2 regions of the Sphingobacterium sp. Mn56C genome follow, and region 2 is predicted to be linked to the other one. Evidence: riboswitches for the same ligand, from Rfam matches in the RefSeq annotation. Region 2 holds a riboswitch; the other holds the start of a gene.
The links. A riboswitch is a leader RNA that binds a small molecule or an ion and turns the genes downstream of it on or off. The one in region 2 is predicted to bind thiamine pyrophosphate.
Positions count from the first base shown of each region.

Region 1: another riboswitch for thiamine pyrophosphate. It lies ahead of thiS (sulfur carrier protein ThiS); the one in region 2 lies ahead of thiM (hydroxyethylthiazole kinase).

Region 1 is NZ_JBMOUC010000001.1:1,022,096-1,030,397, forward strand. Features, by position in the region: gene ACL9RF_RS04345 (hypothetical protein) at 660-2,312, opposite strand; gene ACL9RF_RS04350 (hypothetical protein) at 2,331-2,510, opposite strand; gene ACL9RF_RS04355 (hypothetical protein) at 3,381-5,036, opposite strand; gene ACL9RF_RS04360 (hypothetical protein) at 5,054-5,233, opposite strand; TPP riboswitch at 6,094-6,183, shown strand; gene thiS (sulfur carrier protein ThiS) at 6,291-6,494, shown strand; gene thiC (phosphomethylpyrimidine synthase ThiC) at 6,498-8,302, shown strand, end outside.
Region 2 is NZ_JBMOUC010000001.1:1,164,719-1,173,020, forward strand. Features, by position in the region: gene ACL9RF_RS04945 (ABC transporter permease) at 7-1,194, opposite strand; gene ACL9RF_RS04950 (HlyD family secretion protein) at 1,209-2,171, opposite strand; gene ACL9RF_RS04955 (TolC family protein) at 2,174-3,556, opposite strand; TPP riboswitch at 3,738-3,831, shown strand; gene thiM (hydroxyethylthiazole kinase) at 3,972-4,778, shown strand; gene thiE (thiamine phosphate synthase) at 4,768-5,409, shown strand; gene thiD (bifunctional hydroxymethylpyrimidine kinase/phosphomethylpyrimidine kinase) at 5,397-6,215, shown strand; gene ACL9RF_RS04975 (BamA/TamA family outer membrane protein) at 6,280-8,302, opposite strand, start outside.

The DNA.
Region 1 (8,302 bases), 140 kb from region 2:
TTTAATGGCTGTTTGTGTAATTAACAGTAAATATGTAGTCCAATCGTTACTAAATATTGCGTATTTAGGAAATTTGTTTCCTAAAACATATTAAAATAAACTGAATGCGGATGTATTTTCTTTGTGGTTTTATTGTTTTTTAATTTTTAATGCTGTAGGCGAGTAAAAGTGTTGTTGTATGGTGATTTTGCCGGTTTTTCTAGTGATGTGGCTAGTAAAAAAAAGTTTATAGGCCTTAGCCCCTAAAAAAAGAGGGCAAAGGCCACAGATTTAAGCCTGGGAGAATGGATTATTTGTGTAGTACAACCAGGAAGCATTCAAATACAGCAAGGAAATGGGTTTACTGTGCTAAAAATATTTGGGCTCTTTTTATGGAAGATAGTTTTTTCGTGCGCAGCACTATGCTTTTTTTTGGGGGGGAGGGTATTGGTTTGTTGTAGGGGATAATGCTTTGGACTTGTTTCAACAAAAAAAGAGAAGATTGCTTTTTAGGGCTTTCTTCTCTTTTCCTTGTTGTTTTGCTGTTATTTTGATATCAAAGTAGCTTAACCTTATTTCTTCGTTTACTGTTTTTTGTGGTTCTTTTTACAGATAGCCAAGGTTATAAATTCCAAAAACGGGCATCCTGCTAAAAATATAAGGCTGTTAACAGTCGGCGGTTATTCCGCAATGCATCGCAGTGTTCGACCTTGAAGTAGATCGCCATCGGTTAGTAGCGTTAAGCCAAAAGTCGTCTCCGAACCTATTAAGCGCCAAACACCGGCAGAACTTGCAGAGCTTGTATAGTAATTTACAGTGTTGCCACGATTGTCTATACCAATTGGCGCATTTGCTGTGTTCGTATTCATTAATCCCTGTGCAGGTAATACCAGCCATATGTTTTTATTTCTTTTGCTGGTTAATACTTTTGCTGCATTATAATGGGTATTACTTTCAGCAAAACTTCCTCTGTTTGTTGGGGTAACATTGGCTACTAATTGCGCCATTTGCATTCTTGTGGGTACCCTAAATCCTGCAGGACAGGGGTCGGTGGCCGTTTTAACTGGTGCGAGCTCTGTTCCGGTATTCCATGCCGTGTAGGGGGCTTCTGTGGCGTTCCAATTTGAGTTTTCGGTAATGCTTGTTGGTCCAGCAACAGCGGAGAGGCGGCCAAACTGATAATAGTTACCATGCAGCTGAGAAGTGATTGGGCTTTGATTGGGGTCTTGATTTATTGCGACACCAACATTATGCAGCGCCCATATTTGTCCGCCGATCTGTGCTGCGGGTATACCTTGGTGTACCAGGTATTTATCGTTTGGCGTGATTTTTAGGGTTAGGTTGTACCTTACACCAGGTGTAATTTTAAGGTTTGTAATCGCTGGAAGATTGGTCTCGGTAATCTCTCCGACGGTAATTTTGCTTACCGTAAGTGTCGTATTGGTATTTTCTGGGGAGTTTATCAAGGTCGTTACCGAGTTTGTTGGGTTTGGTGTAAACAAAACGGGTGCTGTAACATTTGCTACAGGCCTGGTTATAGCAGCACTTGCTAGCGAAATATTTGCGGAGTTTTTATGCGGACTGATGGTTGCTTCAAATGCGTTCAGGGTATAGCCAGTTGCGCTGACATCAATTTTTGTGGTTATCTCGCTGAATAGGTGTTTAAACGCTACTTCTAAGTAGTTAGTGGTATTGGCAACCAGCGTTAGCTTCTTTTTAAAGTACATAAAATCTGCATTTCCGGGTACGGACACCCTTGCGGTGGCTAATGTTTTGACATTGGGGTTGGTAAAGGTCATGTCTGGTGGCGCTGTGCTGCTGCTGTTTATGGAGTAGGCGATAAAGGTGTATTCCTTGTATTCATCTAATAGCAGGTCTCCTTCGGTGTCCTCATTTTGATGGCTGTAGTTTTTTTCGGTTACATAACCGCCATTAGGGTCAAAGACTACGATTTTGTATTTGACGTCATTTTCTAGGAGATCTATTATAATATCGGCTTTTGTGGACGGATTTTTGTCCGCTTGTTGGCTCGGTTCTGGTGTTAGTGTGGCTGTCAGGTAGTAGTCTGCATTAAAATCTACGGATACGGTTTGTCGGTTTGACAAAGGGTAATCGGTAAAGAGAGTGCTGCCCGACTTGAAATTAATTTCGTCGTCGAAGCTGGCTCTGCTGATGCGCACCTTAACCCTTCCATTATCGTCGGGATTATAGTTTTTGTCCTCCTGTTTGGCGCAGGAAAACGTTAACAGGCTGCACAACAGCAGAACTGCTGGTATAAGATGGCCTGTGTTATGGAATTGTTGTATCCCTAGGTTGAGTTTCAAAATATTCATAATAATTGTTTTTTTAGGTTACCATTCTATCGTTGTGCTTACATCTTCCCCTTGTTCCCATTCCGTTACAATTTCTTCAAATTCAGATGTCGGATTTAAGGGGGCAGATTCTATGGCAAAACCACCTTCTAAGCCTATGCGTGTGATGGCTATAACAGGGCTTTGGTAGGTCTTTTCCTTTGCCTTTGTTGTTTCCATGTTTTTGGTATTTGTATTCATATTTTTAGTTCTTTTAGGGTTATTTTTTCATTAAAAACTTAAATTATAAGCCACTTTTAAAGCATTTTGCTGGTATACACTGGTCTTTTTTTCTATGATGTATTTTATCAGGTCTTTTACACTCTGTATGGACTGTATATTTTTTATTTCTTTAGGGTTATGTTTATTTTGATTGTAAATATATGCGGAGTTAGGAGTTGTATGCTTTATTAAATAGAAAATATGTAGACTAATCGTTACTAAATATTGCTTGTTGGCGTAATTTGTTTCTTTAAACGTGTTGTGGTGCACTTAATTCAGCTGTATTTTATCTCTAGCTGTGTGTTTTTTTAATTTTTAATGCTGTAGGAGAGTAAAAGTGTTGTTGTATGGTGATTTTGCTGGTTTTTCTAGTGATGTGGCTGGTAAAAAAAAGTTTATAGGCCTTAGCCCCTAAAAAAAGAGTGCAAAGGTCACAGATTTAAACCTTGGAGAATGGATTATTTGTGTAGTTCTACCCGGAAGCATTCAAATACAGCAAGGAAATGGGTTTAGGGCGCTAAAAATATTTGGGCTCTTTTTATGGAAGATAGTTTTTTCGTGCGCAGCACTATGCTTTTTTTGGGGGGGGGAGGGTATTGGTTTGTTGTAGGGGATAATGCTTTGGACTTGTTTCAACAAAAAAAGAGAAGATTGCTTTTTAGGGCTTTCTTCTCTTTTCCTTGTTGTTATGTTGTTATTTTGTTATCAAAGTAGCTTAACCTTATTCTTTCTTTTACTGTTTTTTGTGAGTCTTTTAGAGACAGCCAGGGTTATAAATTCCAAAAACGGGCATCCTGCTAAAAATATAAGGCTGTTAACAGTCGGCGGTTATTCCGCAATGCATCGCAGTGGTCGACTTTGCTGTAAAAAACCATCGGTTAGTAGCGTTAACTCAAAAGTTGTTTCCAAAGCTGTTAAGCGCCAAAAACCGGCAGAACTTGCAGAGCTTGTGTAGTAGTTTGCCCAGCTCCCACGATTCTGTAAACCAACTGGCTCATTTCCTGTGCTATTCGTATTCATTATTCCCTGTGCAGGTAGTACCAGCCATATGTTTTTATTTCTTTTGCTGGTTAATACTTTTGCTGCATTATAATGGGTGTTACTTTCAGCAAAACTTCCTCTGTTTGTTGGGGTAATATTGGCTACTAATTGCGCCATTTGCATTCTTGTGGGTACCCTAAATCCTGCAGGACAGGGGTCGGTGGCCGTTTTAACTGGTGCGAGCTCTGTTCCGGTATTCCATGCCGTGTAGGGGGCAGCTGTGGCGTTCCAATTTGAGTTTTCGGTAATGCTTGTTGGTCCAGCAACAGCGGGGAGGCGGCCAAACTGATAATAGTTACCATGCAGCTGGGAAGTGATTGGGCTTTGATTAGGGTCTTGATTTATTGCGACACCAACATTATGCAGCGCCCATATTTGTCCGCCGATCTGTGCTGCGGGTCTACCTTGGTGTACCAGGTATTTATCGTTTGGCGTGATTTTTAGGGTTAGGTTGTACCTTACACCGGGTGTAATTTTAAGGTTTGTAATCGCTGGAAGATTGGTCTCGGTAATCTCTCCGACGGTAATTTTGCTTACCGTAAGTGTCGTATTGGTATTTTCTGGGGAGTTTATCAAGGTCGTTACCGAGTTTGTTGGGTTTGGTGTAAACAAAACGGGTGCTGTAACATTTGCTACAGGCCTGGTTATAGCAGCACTTGCTAGCGAAATATTTGCGGAGTTTTTATGCGGACTGATGGTTGCTTCAAATGCGGTCAGGGTATAGCCAGTTGCGCTGACATCAATTTTTGTGGTTATCTCGCTGAATAGGTGTTTAAACGCTACTTCTAAGTAGTTAGTGGTATTGGCAACCAGCGTTAGCTTCTTTTTAAAGTACATAAAATCTGCATTTCCGGGTACGGACACCCTTGCGGTGGCTAATGTTTTGACATTGGGGTTGGTAAAGGTCATGTCTGGTGGCGCTGTGCTGCTGCTGTTTATGGAGTAGGCGATAAAAGTGTATTCCTTGTATTCATCTAATAGCAGGTCTCCTTCGGTGTCTTCATTTTGATGGCTGTAGTTTTTTTCGGTTACATAACCGCCATTCGGGTCAAAGACTACGATTTTGTATTTGACGTTATTTTCTAGGAGATCTATTATAATATCGGCTTTTGTGGACGGGTTTTTGTCCGCTTTTTGGCTCGGTTCTGGTGTTAGTGTGGCTGTCAGGTAGTAGTCTGCATTAAAATCTACGGATACGGTTTGTTGGTTTGACAAAGGGTAATCGGTAAAGGGAGTGCTGCCCGACTTGAAATTAATTTCGTCGTCGAAGCTGGCTCTGCTGATGCGCACCTTAACCCTTCCATTATCGTCGGGATTATAGTTTTTGTCCTCCTGTTTGGCGCAGGAAAACGCTAACAGGCTGCACAACAGCAGAACTGCTGGTATAAGATGGCCTGTGTTATGGAATTGTTGTATCCCTAGGTTGAGTTTCAAAATATTCATAATAATTGTTTTTTAGGTTACCATTCTATTGTTGTGCTTACATCTTCCCCTTGTTCCCATTCCGTTACAATTTCCCCAAATTCAGATGTCGGATTTAAGGGGGCAGATTCTATGGCAAAACCGCCTTCTAAGCCTATGCGTGTGATGGCTATGACAGGGCTTTGGTAGGTCTTTTCCTTTGCCTTTGTTTTTTCCATGTTTTTGGTATTTGTATTCATATTTTTAGTTCTTTTAGGGTTATTTTTTCTTTAAAAACTTAAATTATAAGCCACTTTTAAAGCATTTTGCTGGTATACACTGGCCTTTTTTTCTATGATGTATTTTATCAGGTCTTTTACGCCCTGTATGGACTGTATATTTTTTATTTCTTAAGGGTTATGTTTATTTTGATTGTAAATATATGCGGAGTTAGGAGTTGTATGCTTTATTAAATAGAAAATATGTAGACTAATCGTTACTAAATATTACGTATTAAGATAAAAATAAACCTTTCAGTAGAAAAAACTTGTTGTCTAGCTCTATGTATTGGAGCATTAAAATTTTGGAGTATTTAAGAAATCTTAATTTATACAGGGCATATCGGACAGCTTAATTAGATGACTTTTTGGGATAAATGAAAGCAGTTTAGTAAGGTGATATGCTTGCTTATTATCTTTTGAGCAGCTGCATTCAACTTCTTTGCGATGAGGTAGCTTTGATAGGACCTTATAGGGGTAGTTGCAAACATTTTTCTTGTCCGTTTAATAACCCGTATTGTTTATAAAATAATGAGAACCGAGTTGTGGGTTGTAATTAATTGTGAAATGCTGGAATAAGTACAGCTAAAAGTTGTGGACAGATAATTAAAATCCGTTAAAATAGGGTTTCGATAGAACTGTTGTTATATTTTTTTAAGAAATAATATAATTTTAAAACTTACCTAATTGAATAGCTAAGGAAGGGTTTAGTAGCGTGCAGCCGTATTTTTCCCGGCAAATTATGCGCCGCAATTGCAACCCTGATTTTTCTTTTTATGCTTATGATTTGCTTTTTTCATGAATAATACAGACCTTGCAAAAAAAATCTTTAGGGGTGCCTTAGTGCTGAGATTATACCCTTAGAACTTGATCCGGTTAGTACCGGCGAAGGGAAAAGAGAAGTGCAGCTTCCTTGTTGCATATGTATTTTTGTAGGTCTATGTGTTGAGAACTGACCTAAAATTCCATCCTTCTATATTCAAGTTCATTTCTGAAGATTAGTTAAAACATTTTGGAAATGAAAATTAATGTAAACAACCAAAGCAGAGAAGTGCAGCCTTCGGTACGGTTATCCGAACTGATGGATGAGCTCCTGAACGGTAGCGTCCAAGGGACTGCTGTAGCCGTAAATGATGTCTTAATTCCTCGAAGTAGTCAATCGTCGTACCTCTTGCAGGAAAACGATTCCGTATTAATTATCACTGCAGCACAAGGAGGATAGGTTATGGCAAAGCAAAAGGACTTTTTTCCTACTCAGGAGGGGATTACTACAGGGCCGATTTCAGGGTCCCGTAAAATTTATGTGCAGGGCAGCCGCCCGGATTTAAGGGTTGCCATGCGCGAGATTAGCCTAGCAGACACGCGCACCATGGACGGTACTTTAATGCCAAATGCGCCGGTGGTGGTATACGATACGACGGGTGTATATACCGATACGCAGCATACCGTTGATATTTATGCGGGTATTCCCTGCATCCGCCGGCCGTGGATTTTAGAACGTGGCGACGTTGAGGAGCTGCCAGCCATTACTTCGGCGTATGGCAAGGAGCGCCTGCAGGATGACTCCTTAACAGCGATACGTTTTCCGGATTTGCGTAAACCTTTACGTGCAAAAACGGGTGCTAATGTGTCGCAGATGCATTACGCGAAGCGGGGAATTATAACGCCTGAAATGGAGTATATCGCTATTCGCGAAAACCAACGCATTGATGCACTTTATGATACATTACAGGATAAAACGTTACTGCAGCAGCATGCAGGTAATAGCTTTGGTGCGCGGGTTCCTAAGAGCCATATAACCCCCGAATTTGTGCGCGAGGAAGTTGCTGCAGGAAGAGCGGTTATTCCTAATAATATTAACCACCCCGAGTCGGAACCTATGATTATTGGGCGTAATTTCTTGGTAAAAATAAATGCCAATATTGGCAATTCGGCCGTTACATCGTCTATTGAAGAAGAGGTTGAAAAGGCCGTCTGGGCTTGCCGTTGGGGTGCCGATACGATAATGGACCTTTCTACGGGCAATAATATCCACGAAACACGGGAGTGGATATTACGTAATTCTCCTGTTCCGATTGGTACGGTGCCCATCTATCAAGCCTTGGAAAAGGTGAATGGTAAGGCGGAAGACCTTAGCTGGGAGATTTTTAGGGATACATTGATAGAGCAGGCAGAGCAGGGGGTATCGTATTTCACCATTCATGCTGGGGTACTATTGCGCTATATTCCGCTGACGGTGAAACGCGTTACGGGTATTGTGTCGCGTGGCGGCAGTATTATGGCGAAATGGTGTTTATCGCATCATAAGGAGAATTTTCTGTATACCCACTTCGAGGATATCTGTCAGATTATGAAGCAATATGATGTGGCTTTCTCCTTGGGCGATGGTTTACGCCCCGGCAGTATTGCCGATGCAAATGATGCAGCACAGTTTGCGGAGCTCGAAACGCTTGGTGAGTTAACAAAAATTGCCTGGGAGCATGATGTGCAGGTGATGGTCGAGGGACCCGGACATGTGCCTATGCATCGCATAAAGGAGAATATGGACAAGCAGCTTCAAACATGCCACGAAGCACCATTTTATACCTTGGGTCCGCTTACTACCGATATTGCCCCGGGTTATGACCATATCACTTCGGCCATCGGTGCTGCGATGATAGGCTGGTTTGGCACGGCGATGTTATGTTATGTGACGCCAAAGGAACACCTCGGTTTACCGAACAAAAAAGATGTTAAAGATGGGGTGATTACGTATAAGCTTGCTGCCCATGCGGCAGATTTAGCCAAAGGGCACCCGGGTGCACAATACCGGGATAATGCCTTAAGTAAGGCACGCTTTGAATTCCGGTGGGAAGATCAGTTTAACTTATCCCTGGACCCGGATACGGCTCGATCATTCCACGACGAAACCTTGCCTGCAGAGGGGGCTAAGATTGCGCACTTCTGCTCCATGTGTGGACCTCAATTCTGTTCGATGAAAATTACGCAGGAGATTCGTAAGGCCTCGGAGGATGGTATGTTGGAAAAATC
Region 2 (8,302 bases):
GCGTTATTATTGGGCTTCTTTTGTTTGGGATAGTGCCAACTCCTCACGTTTTACTTTATTTATTTTGAGCTGCAGCAAAATTAGTGAAGCAATTAGGCTGACAAGCGCAATTATGGCTAAGCCCCATATGGAGGAGGATACTAAATCCACACTTCCACGCTCTATAATCATTGTTCTAAACACATGTAAGTAATGCGTTAACGGAATAAATTTAGCAACGGTTACAATCCATTCCGGCATTTGGCTCAGGGGCCAGGTAAAGCCACTAACAATAAAAGAAGGGGTCGCGATAACCATTAAAATTTCCGTTGCCTTTAACTGGCTCGGTATAGCGATACTCACCAGTATACCGATAAAACTTACGGCAAGAAGGAAAAGTAAGGATATGCCAAAAAATCCAATACCATCGACATGCAGCGGCATTCTGTACCATATGGAGTAGCCGTAGTAAAGGAAAAATATAAAAACGGACATTAAAATATAGGGCATTATCTTCACCAATATCAAACTGAAAACATTGGATGATTTCTGTACGAGCTCCTTAAAAGTTCCATTTTCAAATTCAGAGGCAAAACTTAAGGCCAATGCCAACATCATTACCTGCTGCAAAACTGTCAATAAAACTCCGGGAAGCATAAAATACAGGTAGTTACCACTTCGTATATTTTGTTTTATAATTGTGGTTTTAAAGGGTTCAAATTGTTGTGCTGCGACATACGCAGGGACACCTTTTTTCTGCTGTGCTTTTATTAATATACCGGCTTTTAATGTTGCAGCACAGGTATTAACAGCCAGCATAGCATAATTTGATGTCAATGTATTTGACGAGTTTACAAATAAGGTAAGCTCGGTACTGCGGTTATAGTTCACATCGGCAGCAAAATTTTTAGGAATCTGAACGACTACCGTTGCTTCCTGCTGCATGGCAGCTTCGTGGGCCTGAAAGGTATCATCCAATAAGTTAGCGACATATATAATTTCGCTCTCATTAAACATATCGATCAATTGACGGCTCAAGGGGCTACGATCTTCATCGACAACAACAATGGGTAAATGGGTGACTTTTCCTTTTTTGTATACACCACCAACAAGGATGCCATACATAATCGGTGCTCCTAAAAAGAGCACCATTAATACTTTGTTGTTAAAGAATAAAAGAAACTCACGTTTTAATAAGTGCAAAAATACCTTCATAAGATGCTGTTAATTTACTCCTTCACTAAAAATGTAGCCTTCGTTAATAGATCCTTACCTTCTGCATTGTTTACCGGTGTCAAGCGTATTTCAAACAGCGTTTCCTGCTGCTCAAAATCGGGATAAGCGGTACTGATACTTGCATAAGAGCTCAACGGTTTAATAGTTTCTACCTTTGCTTGGATGGTTTTGTTGGAGAGGTATGGTATGGTTACCGTCTTCTCACTTCCCTTGGCGAAGTCTTTCACACGCCCCTCAGGTACGGTAACGCGTAGGTATGTTCCATCTAAAATATAGCCCGAAACCAAACTGTACCCTGCTAAAGCCAATTCACCAACCTTAAGATTTATGGTCTCTACGGTCATGTCTTGTGGCGCAATTATATAACGCTCCTTCGCGGCAACGTCTACTTCAGACACGGCACCTAAAGCACGTTCTTTTTGTCCTAAGGCCATTTTTTGCTGCTCAATGCGCGCGCCATGCTGTACATCGGCAAGCTCAGCCTGTGCGGCCAGGTACTGGTTCTTGGCCCCTTGGTATTTAGCATATACCTCGTCGTATTTCTGCTGTGCTATTAAAGAGTCTTTTAGTAAGTTACCCATACGATCGAGCGACTTTTGCGCAAAGTCGAACTGCTCCTTTAAGCCATTGACCTTAGCGCGCAACTGTGTCATTTGTCCGTCGGTAGCTCCCTTTACAGCCATATCATACTGCGCCTGTGCAGCCTCTAATGCACCCTGCGCTTGTTTAGATTTAGCGTCTACCTCGGGTAATTCCAATACCATAAGGGTATCACCTTTATGCACCAGTTGCCCCTCCTCTACTAATATGCGGTGAATCTTTCCCGGAATTTTGGTGGTTACCGATAGTTGTTCCCGTTCGATTTTACCCTCCAAATTTTTGATCTTTTTGGCCGGATCATTGGAACAGCTCTGTAAAAACAATAAAAAACTAAAGGTGTATACTATATTTTTCATAATTATCTAATAATAAATTGATATAAGTTGCCATTAGACTTTAATAAGGTTGTCGCGGCAGTACGCTGACTTAAAATCTGGTTGTAATATGCTAAGGATTGTTTGTAATATTCATTTTCCGCTTCCAAACGTTCGGTAACATCCTGTAAACCTTCCTCAAACTGTCGCGATGCTAAAAACAGGTTGTTTTGTGCAATGGTCATTTGCTGTTTATTGACACTGGTTTTTTTTAAGGCTAGGTTGTAATCGGCCAGGGTTTTGCGCTGTAATAAACTCAGCTTCTCTTTGGTATCTTCAATTTTATTGGCATTGATAAGAATATCCATTTTTGCTTTTTCAATATTCACCTTATGTTCCTTACCTTCAAATATATTCCATTTCATACCTAAACCAACCGTATAGTTTGGCGCCATCCTGAAATGGTTTCCCCGCGTTTTAACATCTCCCACAACCGGTGCATCTTTTATTGTAATACGCGTATCAAATAGGTTGATATAGGATACATTTCCAAAGGCTAATAATAGCGGTAGCTGGGCTCCTTTCTCCTTTTTCAACGCATATTCATAGGCTTTTTGCGAAGCCTGCAGGGCATCCAGTTCCTTACGGTTCATCTGGCTGGCTTCATCGAGGTTCAATATTATCTCCTGCAGCTGGTACGATACGCCTTGTACCTCCTCCATAGGAAGACCGGTTAATTCTTCCAGTTTATAGTACAGCAGCTCTCTGTTGCTCGCTACTTCGGCTCTTTTACTTTCGAGCTCCAGCATAGCGAGTTTAATTTTATCTCTATCGTAAGGTATAGCGAGGCCGTTGGCTATGGCTTTCGTGACCTTTAGGTGTTCCTTATTTAGCCTTTTCTCGGAATCGGAAATTAACAAATCCACCTCTTTCAGTAGCATAAGCTGGTCAAACGACAACACTATTTCTTGGGCAATAGCATCATAAGAGGCTTCTAAAAGTAGATTTTGTGCTATAGACTTCTGTTCTAATGCTTTTTGCCCGTTACTAATCTGCAAGCCACTAAATATTACCTGCGTCGCTGTTACTCCTGCCAGTGCAACCTGTGACGATAACCTGGAGCGCTGGCTTCCTTCAAAAAGTGTAATACCAGTAATGGGCAGCGTTTGTGTGGGTAGATCTATATCAATGGTGCTGTTCATATATCCATACATACCATTCGCCGTAACCTTAGGCAAGAATTTGCCTTTCACACCTTCTCGATCCAAGTCTGTTTTTTTATTCTCTAGCTTGCTATTTTGAATGGTTTTACTGTACGTTATGGCATTAGAAACCGGGTGCTTTAAAACATCCAACTGCTGTGCCTGGGCGGAGTAGGTAAACTGTGCTAATAAAATACTTAATACCGACCATTTAATTTTTTGCATATAGATTCGTGTTTATGTATGTATTAGTTTAAACAAATTTAAGGCATATCTTGTTTTACAATATATTTTTTAAAGTCTAAAAATAAAGATTATTCTCGAATTTAATAGACTTAATAGTGTTATCGGATGGAGAATGACGCCACTTTAGCGTTGGCTATCTTAAATTAATGCTGTATCTTTACCCAAGCTTTAGGGGTATTCTGATACAGAATTGAGAGAGTCCCTTGGAACCTGATACGGTTGATACCGGCGTAGGGAAAGGCAGTTTTTCTGATTATAGTGGCATCATATATTCCGTAACCATTGGAATTATAGCTTTTTAAAACCTGTTCTTCAGTTAGGCATAACACGTCCTCCTATACGACCACCGATAGCTTCCGTATTTAATTCCTCTATAGCAGCTAAATTGTTTTTTATGGAAAAATTGGGAATTTTCAATCAGTTAGAAATAGTAAACCAGCAGGCACCGATTGTGCATAGTATTACAAACTTAGTGGTCATGAATACCACGGCGAATGCATTATTGGCGATTGGCGCCTCACCAATTATGGCGCATGCGCAGGAGGAAATCGTGGAGATTATCGGGATTTCTAATGCCTTGGTTATTAATATTGGTACGCTAAGCAATACGTGGGCTGAAGTAATGGTTGTAGCCGCACAGACGGCCAATGAAAAACAACGCCCTTGGGTCTTAGACCCTGTGGGGGCGGGTATTTCAGCGTTTAGAAATGCATCCTTACAACGCTTACTAAACCTAAAGCCTACGGTAATACGAGCAAATGCCTCTGAAATACAGGCCTTGGCCGACTTTAACCTAAGTAATACTAAAGGTGTTGACAGTGCCAGCCGTAGTGATGAGGCCCTTACTGCCGCAAAAATATTGAACAAAACGTATGGTTCAATTGTTTGTATTTCTGGGGAGGTAGATTATATTGTATCGCATAATACCATTGTTGAAGTCCACAATGGTCATGCTATGCAGACCAAAGTAACAGGCATGGGCTGTACAGCCACCGCCATGATTGCAGCCTTTTTAGGTACCGGCAACAATTACCAACAGCAGGCAGTTGCTGCAGTCGCTATTTTAAGTTTAGCCGGCGAGCTGGCTGCCGGCATAGCTAAAGGCCCTGGAACGTTGCAGCTGCACCTATACGATGTTTTATATAACCTTTCTAAAGCTGATATTATTGATAACTTAAATCTTGTACATTATGCCTATTAACCCTTCATTTCCCTATCCATTATATTTGGTAATATCGGAAGCACAATGCTTGCACCTTCCCTGGCTTCAGGTTGCTGAAGAGGCGATTCTAGGTGGGGTTGATATTATACAACTGCGGGAGAAAAACCTGCCGGTTAAAGATTTTCTTACAAAAGCGCAGGCTTTAAAAAAGATTTGCGATAAATATGGTATCCCTTTGGTTATTAACGATGTTTTGTCGGTCGCAGTAGATGTGGATGCCTGGGCTGTACATGTTGGCCAATCGGATACTGCCCCGCTTGATATTATTGACTTATATGGCCACCGCTTTAAAATCGGCTGGTCTTTTGAAACGTTAACGCAAATGCAGGGGGCTAATTTCGATGTGGTAGACCACTTAGGTGTGAGTCCAATATTTAAGACAGCGACAAAAACCGACACCATCAACGAATGGGGCATTGCCGGCATGCAGCAGCTTGCAACGACCATAAGCAAACCCTTAATTGCGATAGGTGGTTTACATCAAGGAAATGTGGAGGACGTTTGGAAAAGTGGCGCCAATAGCATTGCCGTAGTATCGGCCATATGCCATAGCAAAGATCCACGAAACGCTGCCGCCAACCTTAAAGCTTTACTACAATGCGTAAAATAAATGGAAACATGGCTTCGGTATTAAGTATTGCAGGTTTTGACGGGAGTGCAGGTGCGGGTATTCAGGCAGATTTAAAAACAATATCTGCGCTGGGTTGCTATGCAACAACGGTGCTTACCGCCCTACCTATTCAAAATACACAAGGTGTACGCACCATATACAGCATTCCCGAAGATGCTGTCGCCGAGCAGATAGCTTGTATTTTGGATGATATTTATCCGGAAGCTATAAAAATTGGTATGGTGCATAGTACCGCATTAGTAGAGGTCATACATAAAGCCTTGCAAGGCTATACTGGGCCAATTATCTTCGATCCCGTCATGGTATCCACCTCAGGCAACAAACTGATCGAAGCGGATACCATTACGGCATGCAAGGAGCTGCTATTTCCGCGCGCCGCATTGCTCACCCCAAATTTAGATGAGGTTTCCGTATTGGTCGGATATCCGGTAAATCAGAAAACACAGATGCAACAAGCGGGCGAGGAGATTTTGGCTTTAGGCGCGGCGGCTGTACTGGTGAAAGGTGGTCATTTAACGGATGATGAACTTCAATCTGTCCTTATTCTTAAGGATGAAAAACCGGCCTACTTCAGGTCCCAAAAAATAGATACTAAAAATACACATGGCTCTGGCTGTACCCTATCCTCGGCAATAGCGAGTTTCTTGGCCTTAGGTAAGCCCTTGCCTAAGGCGGTAGCCTGCGGACTTGAATATACGCATCAGGCGATTTCTGCCGGCAAAAACTTAGGTATAGGTCAAGGAAATGGTCCTTTACATCATTTCTGGAAATGGGAGTTGCTGTAATCGGGCTACACTTACCGTATAAAAGATAAAAGGGTATCCCCCATACGGGGATACCCTCTTTATTTTAAAAGCGTAGTCCTATACTGATATACGGTAAGGTGGCTTCCTTAGAAAAACCATATGCCACCTGCAGCAGCATAAGATCGGCAGGTATAAGGTATATTCCACCCCCATAACCGCTATGCCACTGGTTAGATTTCTCCTGCGCCATCCAAACTCTACCCACGTCATAAAACCCTGTAACACCGATTGTGCCTGGTATAAGATAGGAATCGAAGGTGAACACCTTCGCACGAAGTTCCAGATTGTTATACGCCATACTATTACCAGAGAAACGACGGGAGTTATACCCGCGTAAGCTATTTTCGCCACCCAACTGTGCATGCTGAAAGTAATAGGCATTTCCCCAAACTTTATCATAACCTGTACGATTGGCGATAGTAAGTACATCGTTGGCCATGGTATGGAAGAAGGCGAAGCTATTCGATAGGTAGGTATGCTGGCGTTTAATTTCACCAACCTGCCCTTGCCATTTTAGACTACTAGTCCAGTGAATACCTTGTTTAGGGTTGTCCTTGGTATCACGGGTATCATAATCGACCCCAAAAACTGCTCCGGTAAAAAACTTGCTACCATAAACGTCTTCCGAAGGGTGCTGAGCCGCAAATTCGCCCAGAAAACGGTTTTCATTTACTTTTTTGTAGCTGTCGTAGAAGCTGGAGGCCGAACCGTAGCGGAAGTGTAGATTTTTAGAAGCTTTATACACCAATACAACATTCGCGTTTACCAAATCATATCTGCTGCGGTAATAATGTATACCGGCACCCTCACCTTTCTGGAATACGGTTTTATTGCCATAACCAAAGAAGTTGCTTAGATTAAAAGGGCCCTGCGAATTTATATCAACAACTAAATCCTGCTTATCAAACACCGACTTAAAGATACCCTCATATTGTAACATAAACGACTCCCGACCACCGAGGTAGTTGGCCATAAAGGTATGTTTATAGGCATAAGGTTTTTTGCGGAAGCCTTGGTTTTCGATGATATAGCCAGCGCCGAAGATCAATCCACGATCTACACCGTAATTTAAATTTACCAACACTCCCTTCCGGTCATAGACAAAGTCATCGTAGGTGTACCTGTGGATGGCTGTATCATTCTTTAAGCGGTACCGTAGCCCTTCGTTTAAAGGCAGCCGGTTGAGGCTGGTATCTTTATCGTCGTATAGGTATACCTTACGTCGATTTGCAAAGGATTTTTTAACCGTATAGCTGTCTTCACCTTTTCCACCAATCAGGCGCAGCTTTATCGCCGTTTTCCCCGAACCATGCAGGGTATACTCGTCTTCCCCATCCATCCCATAAATTCGGATCTCGCGGGTATCTGCAGGTTGAAATTTACGTTTATATAAAACCTTGCCCGCTGATCCATCTTTCTTTTTATTGTTCACCTGCACCGTTACCGAACCATCCTTATGGTAATCCACATCGATAAATTCATTTTTCGCTGATAATGGAATATCTACATCCCGAGCCAACGATTTATAATATTCCAGACCCGTGTTAAGGAGTTCATCGCGGCGCGACTTAATGTTATGTATTAATTCGGCACCACTTAATTGGACCACCGTATCGGGCATCATGGCTATAGACTGCCCTATTAAACTATCTGTTAAGGTAGATTGTATATACTCAATTTCATTTTCCCAATCTCTCTGACTCAAGCCATTCAGAAAGAAACGGTCAAAGTGTCGGGCATTAAAATTCCAATGCGGTACGTTCCGTATATGCGGACTAAATGGCTGTAGATGGGCTTTTAACCACTGCAACGATAACAACACGGGAAATACACCAGATGTCTTGTAATACACCTTATCCCTATCGCGGGGAACGGGTGTATAGATCTTCTTCCCTTTCTCCTTTTCTGGATCCCAGCGCCAGTTATCCTCATGGCGATCCCAATCGCCCAGCACCATATCCAGCAACCGTGCCCGCAGGGTTAAAGATTGCTCCACCTCCGTATCATTATCCGACAACACTTTACGGATGACCTTAGCGGTATTATCTGTTTTACTATCCTCAAAA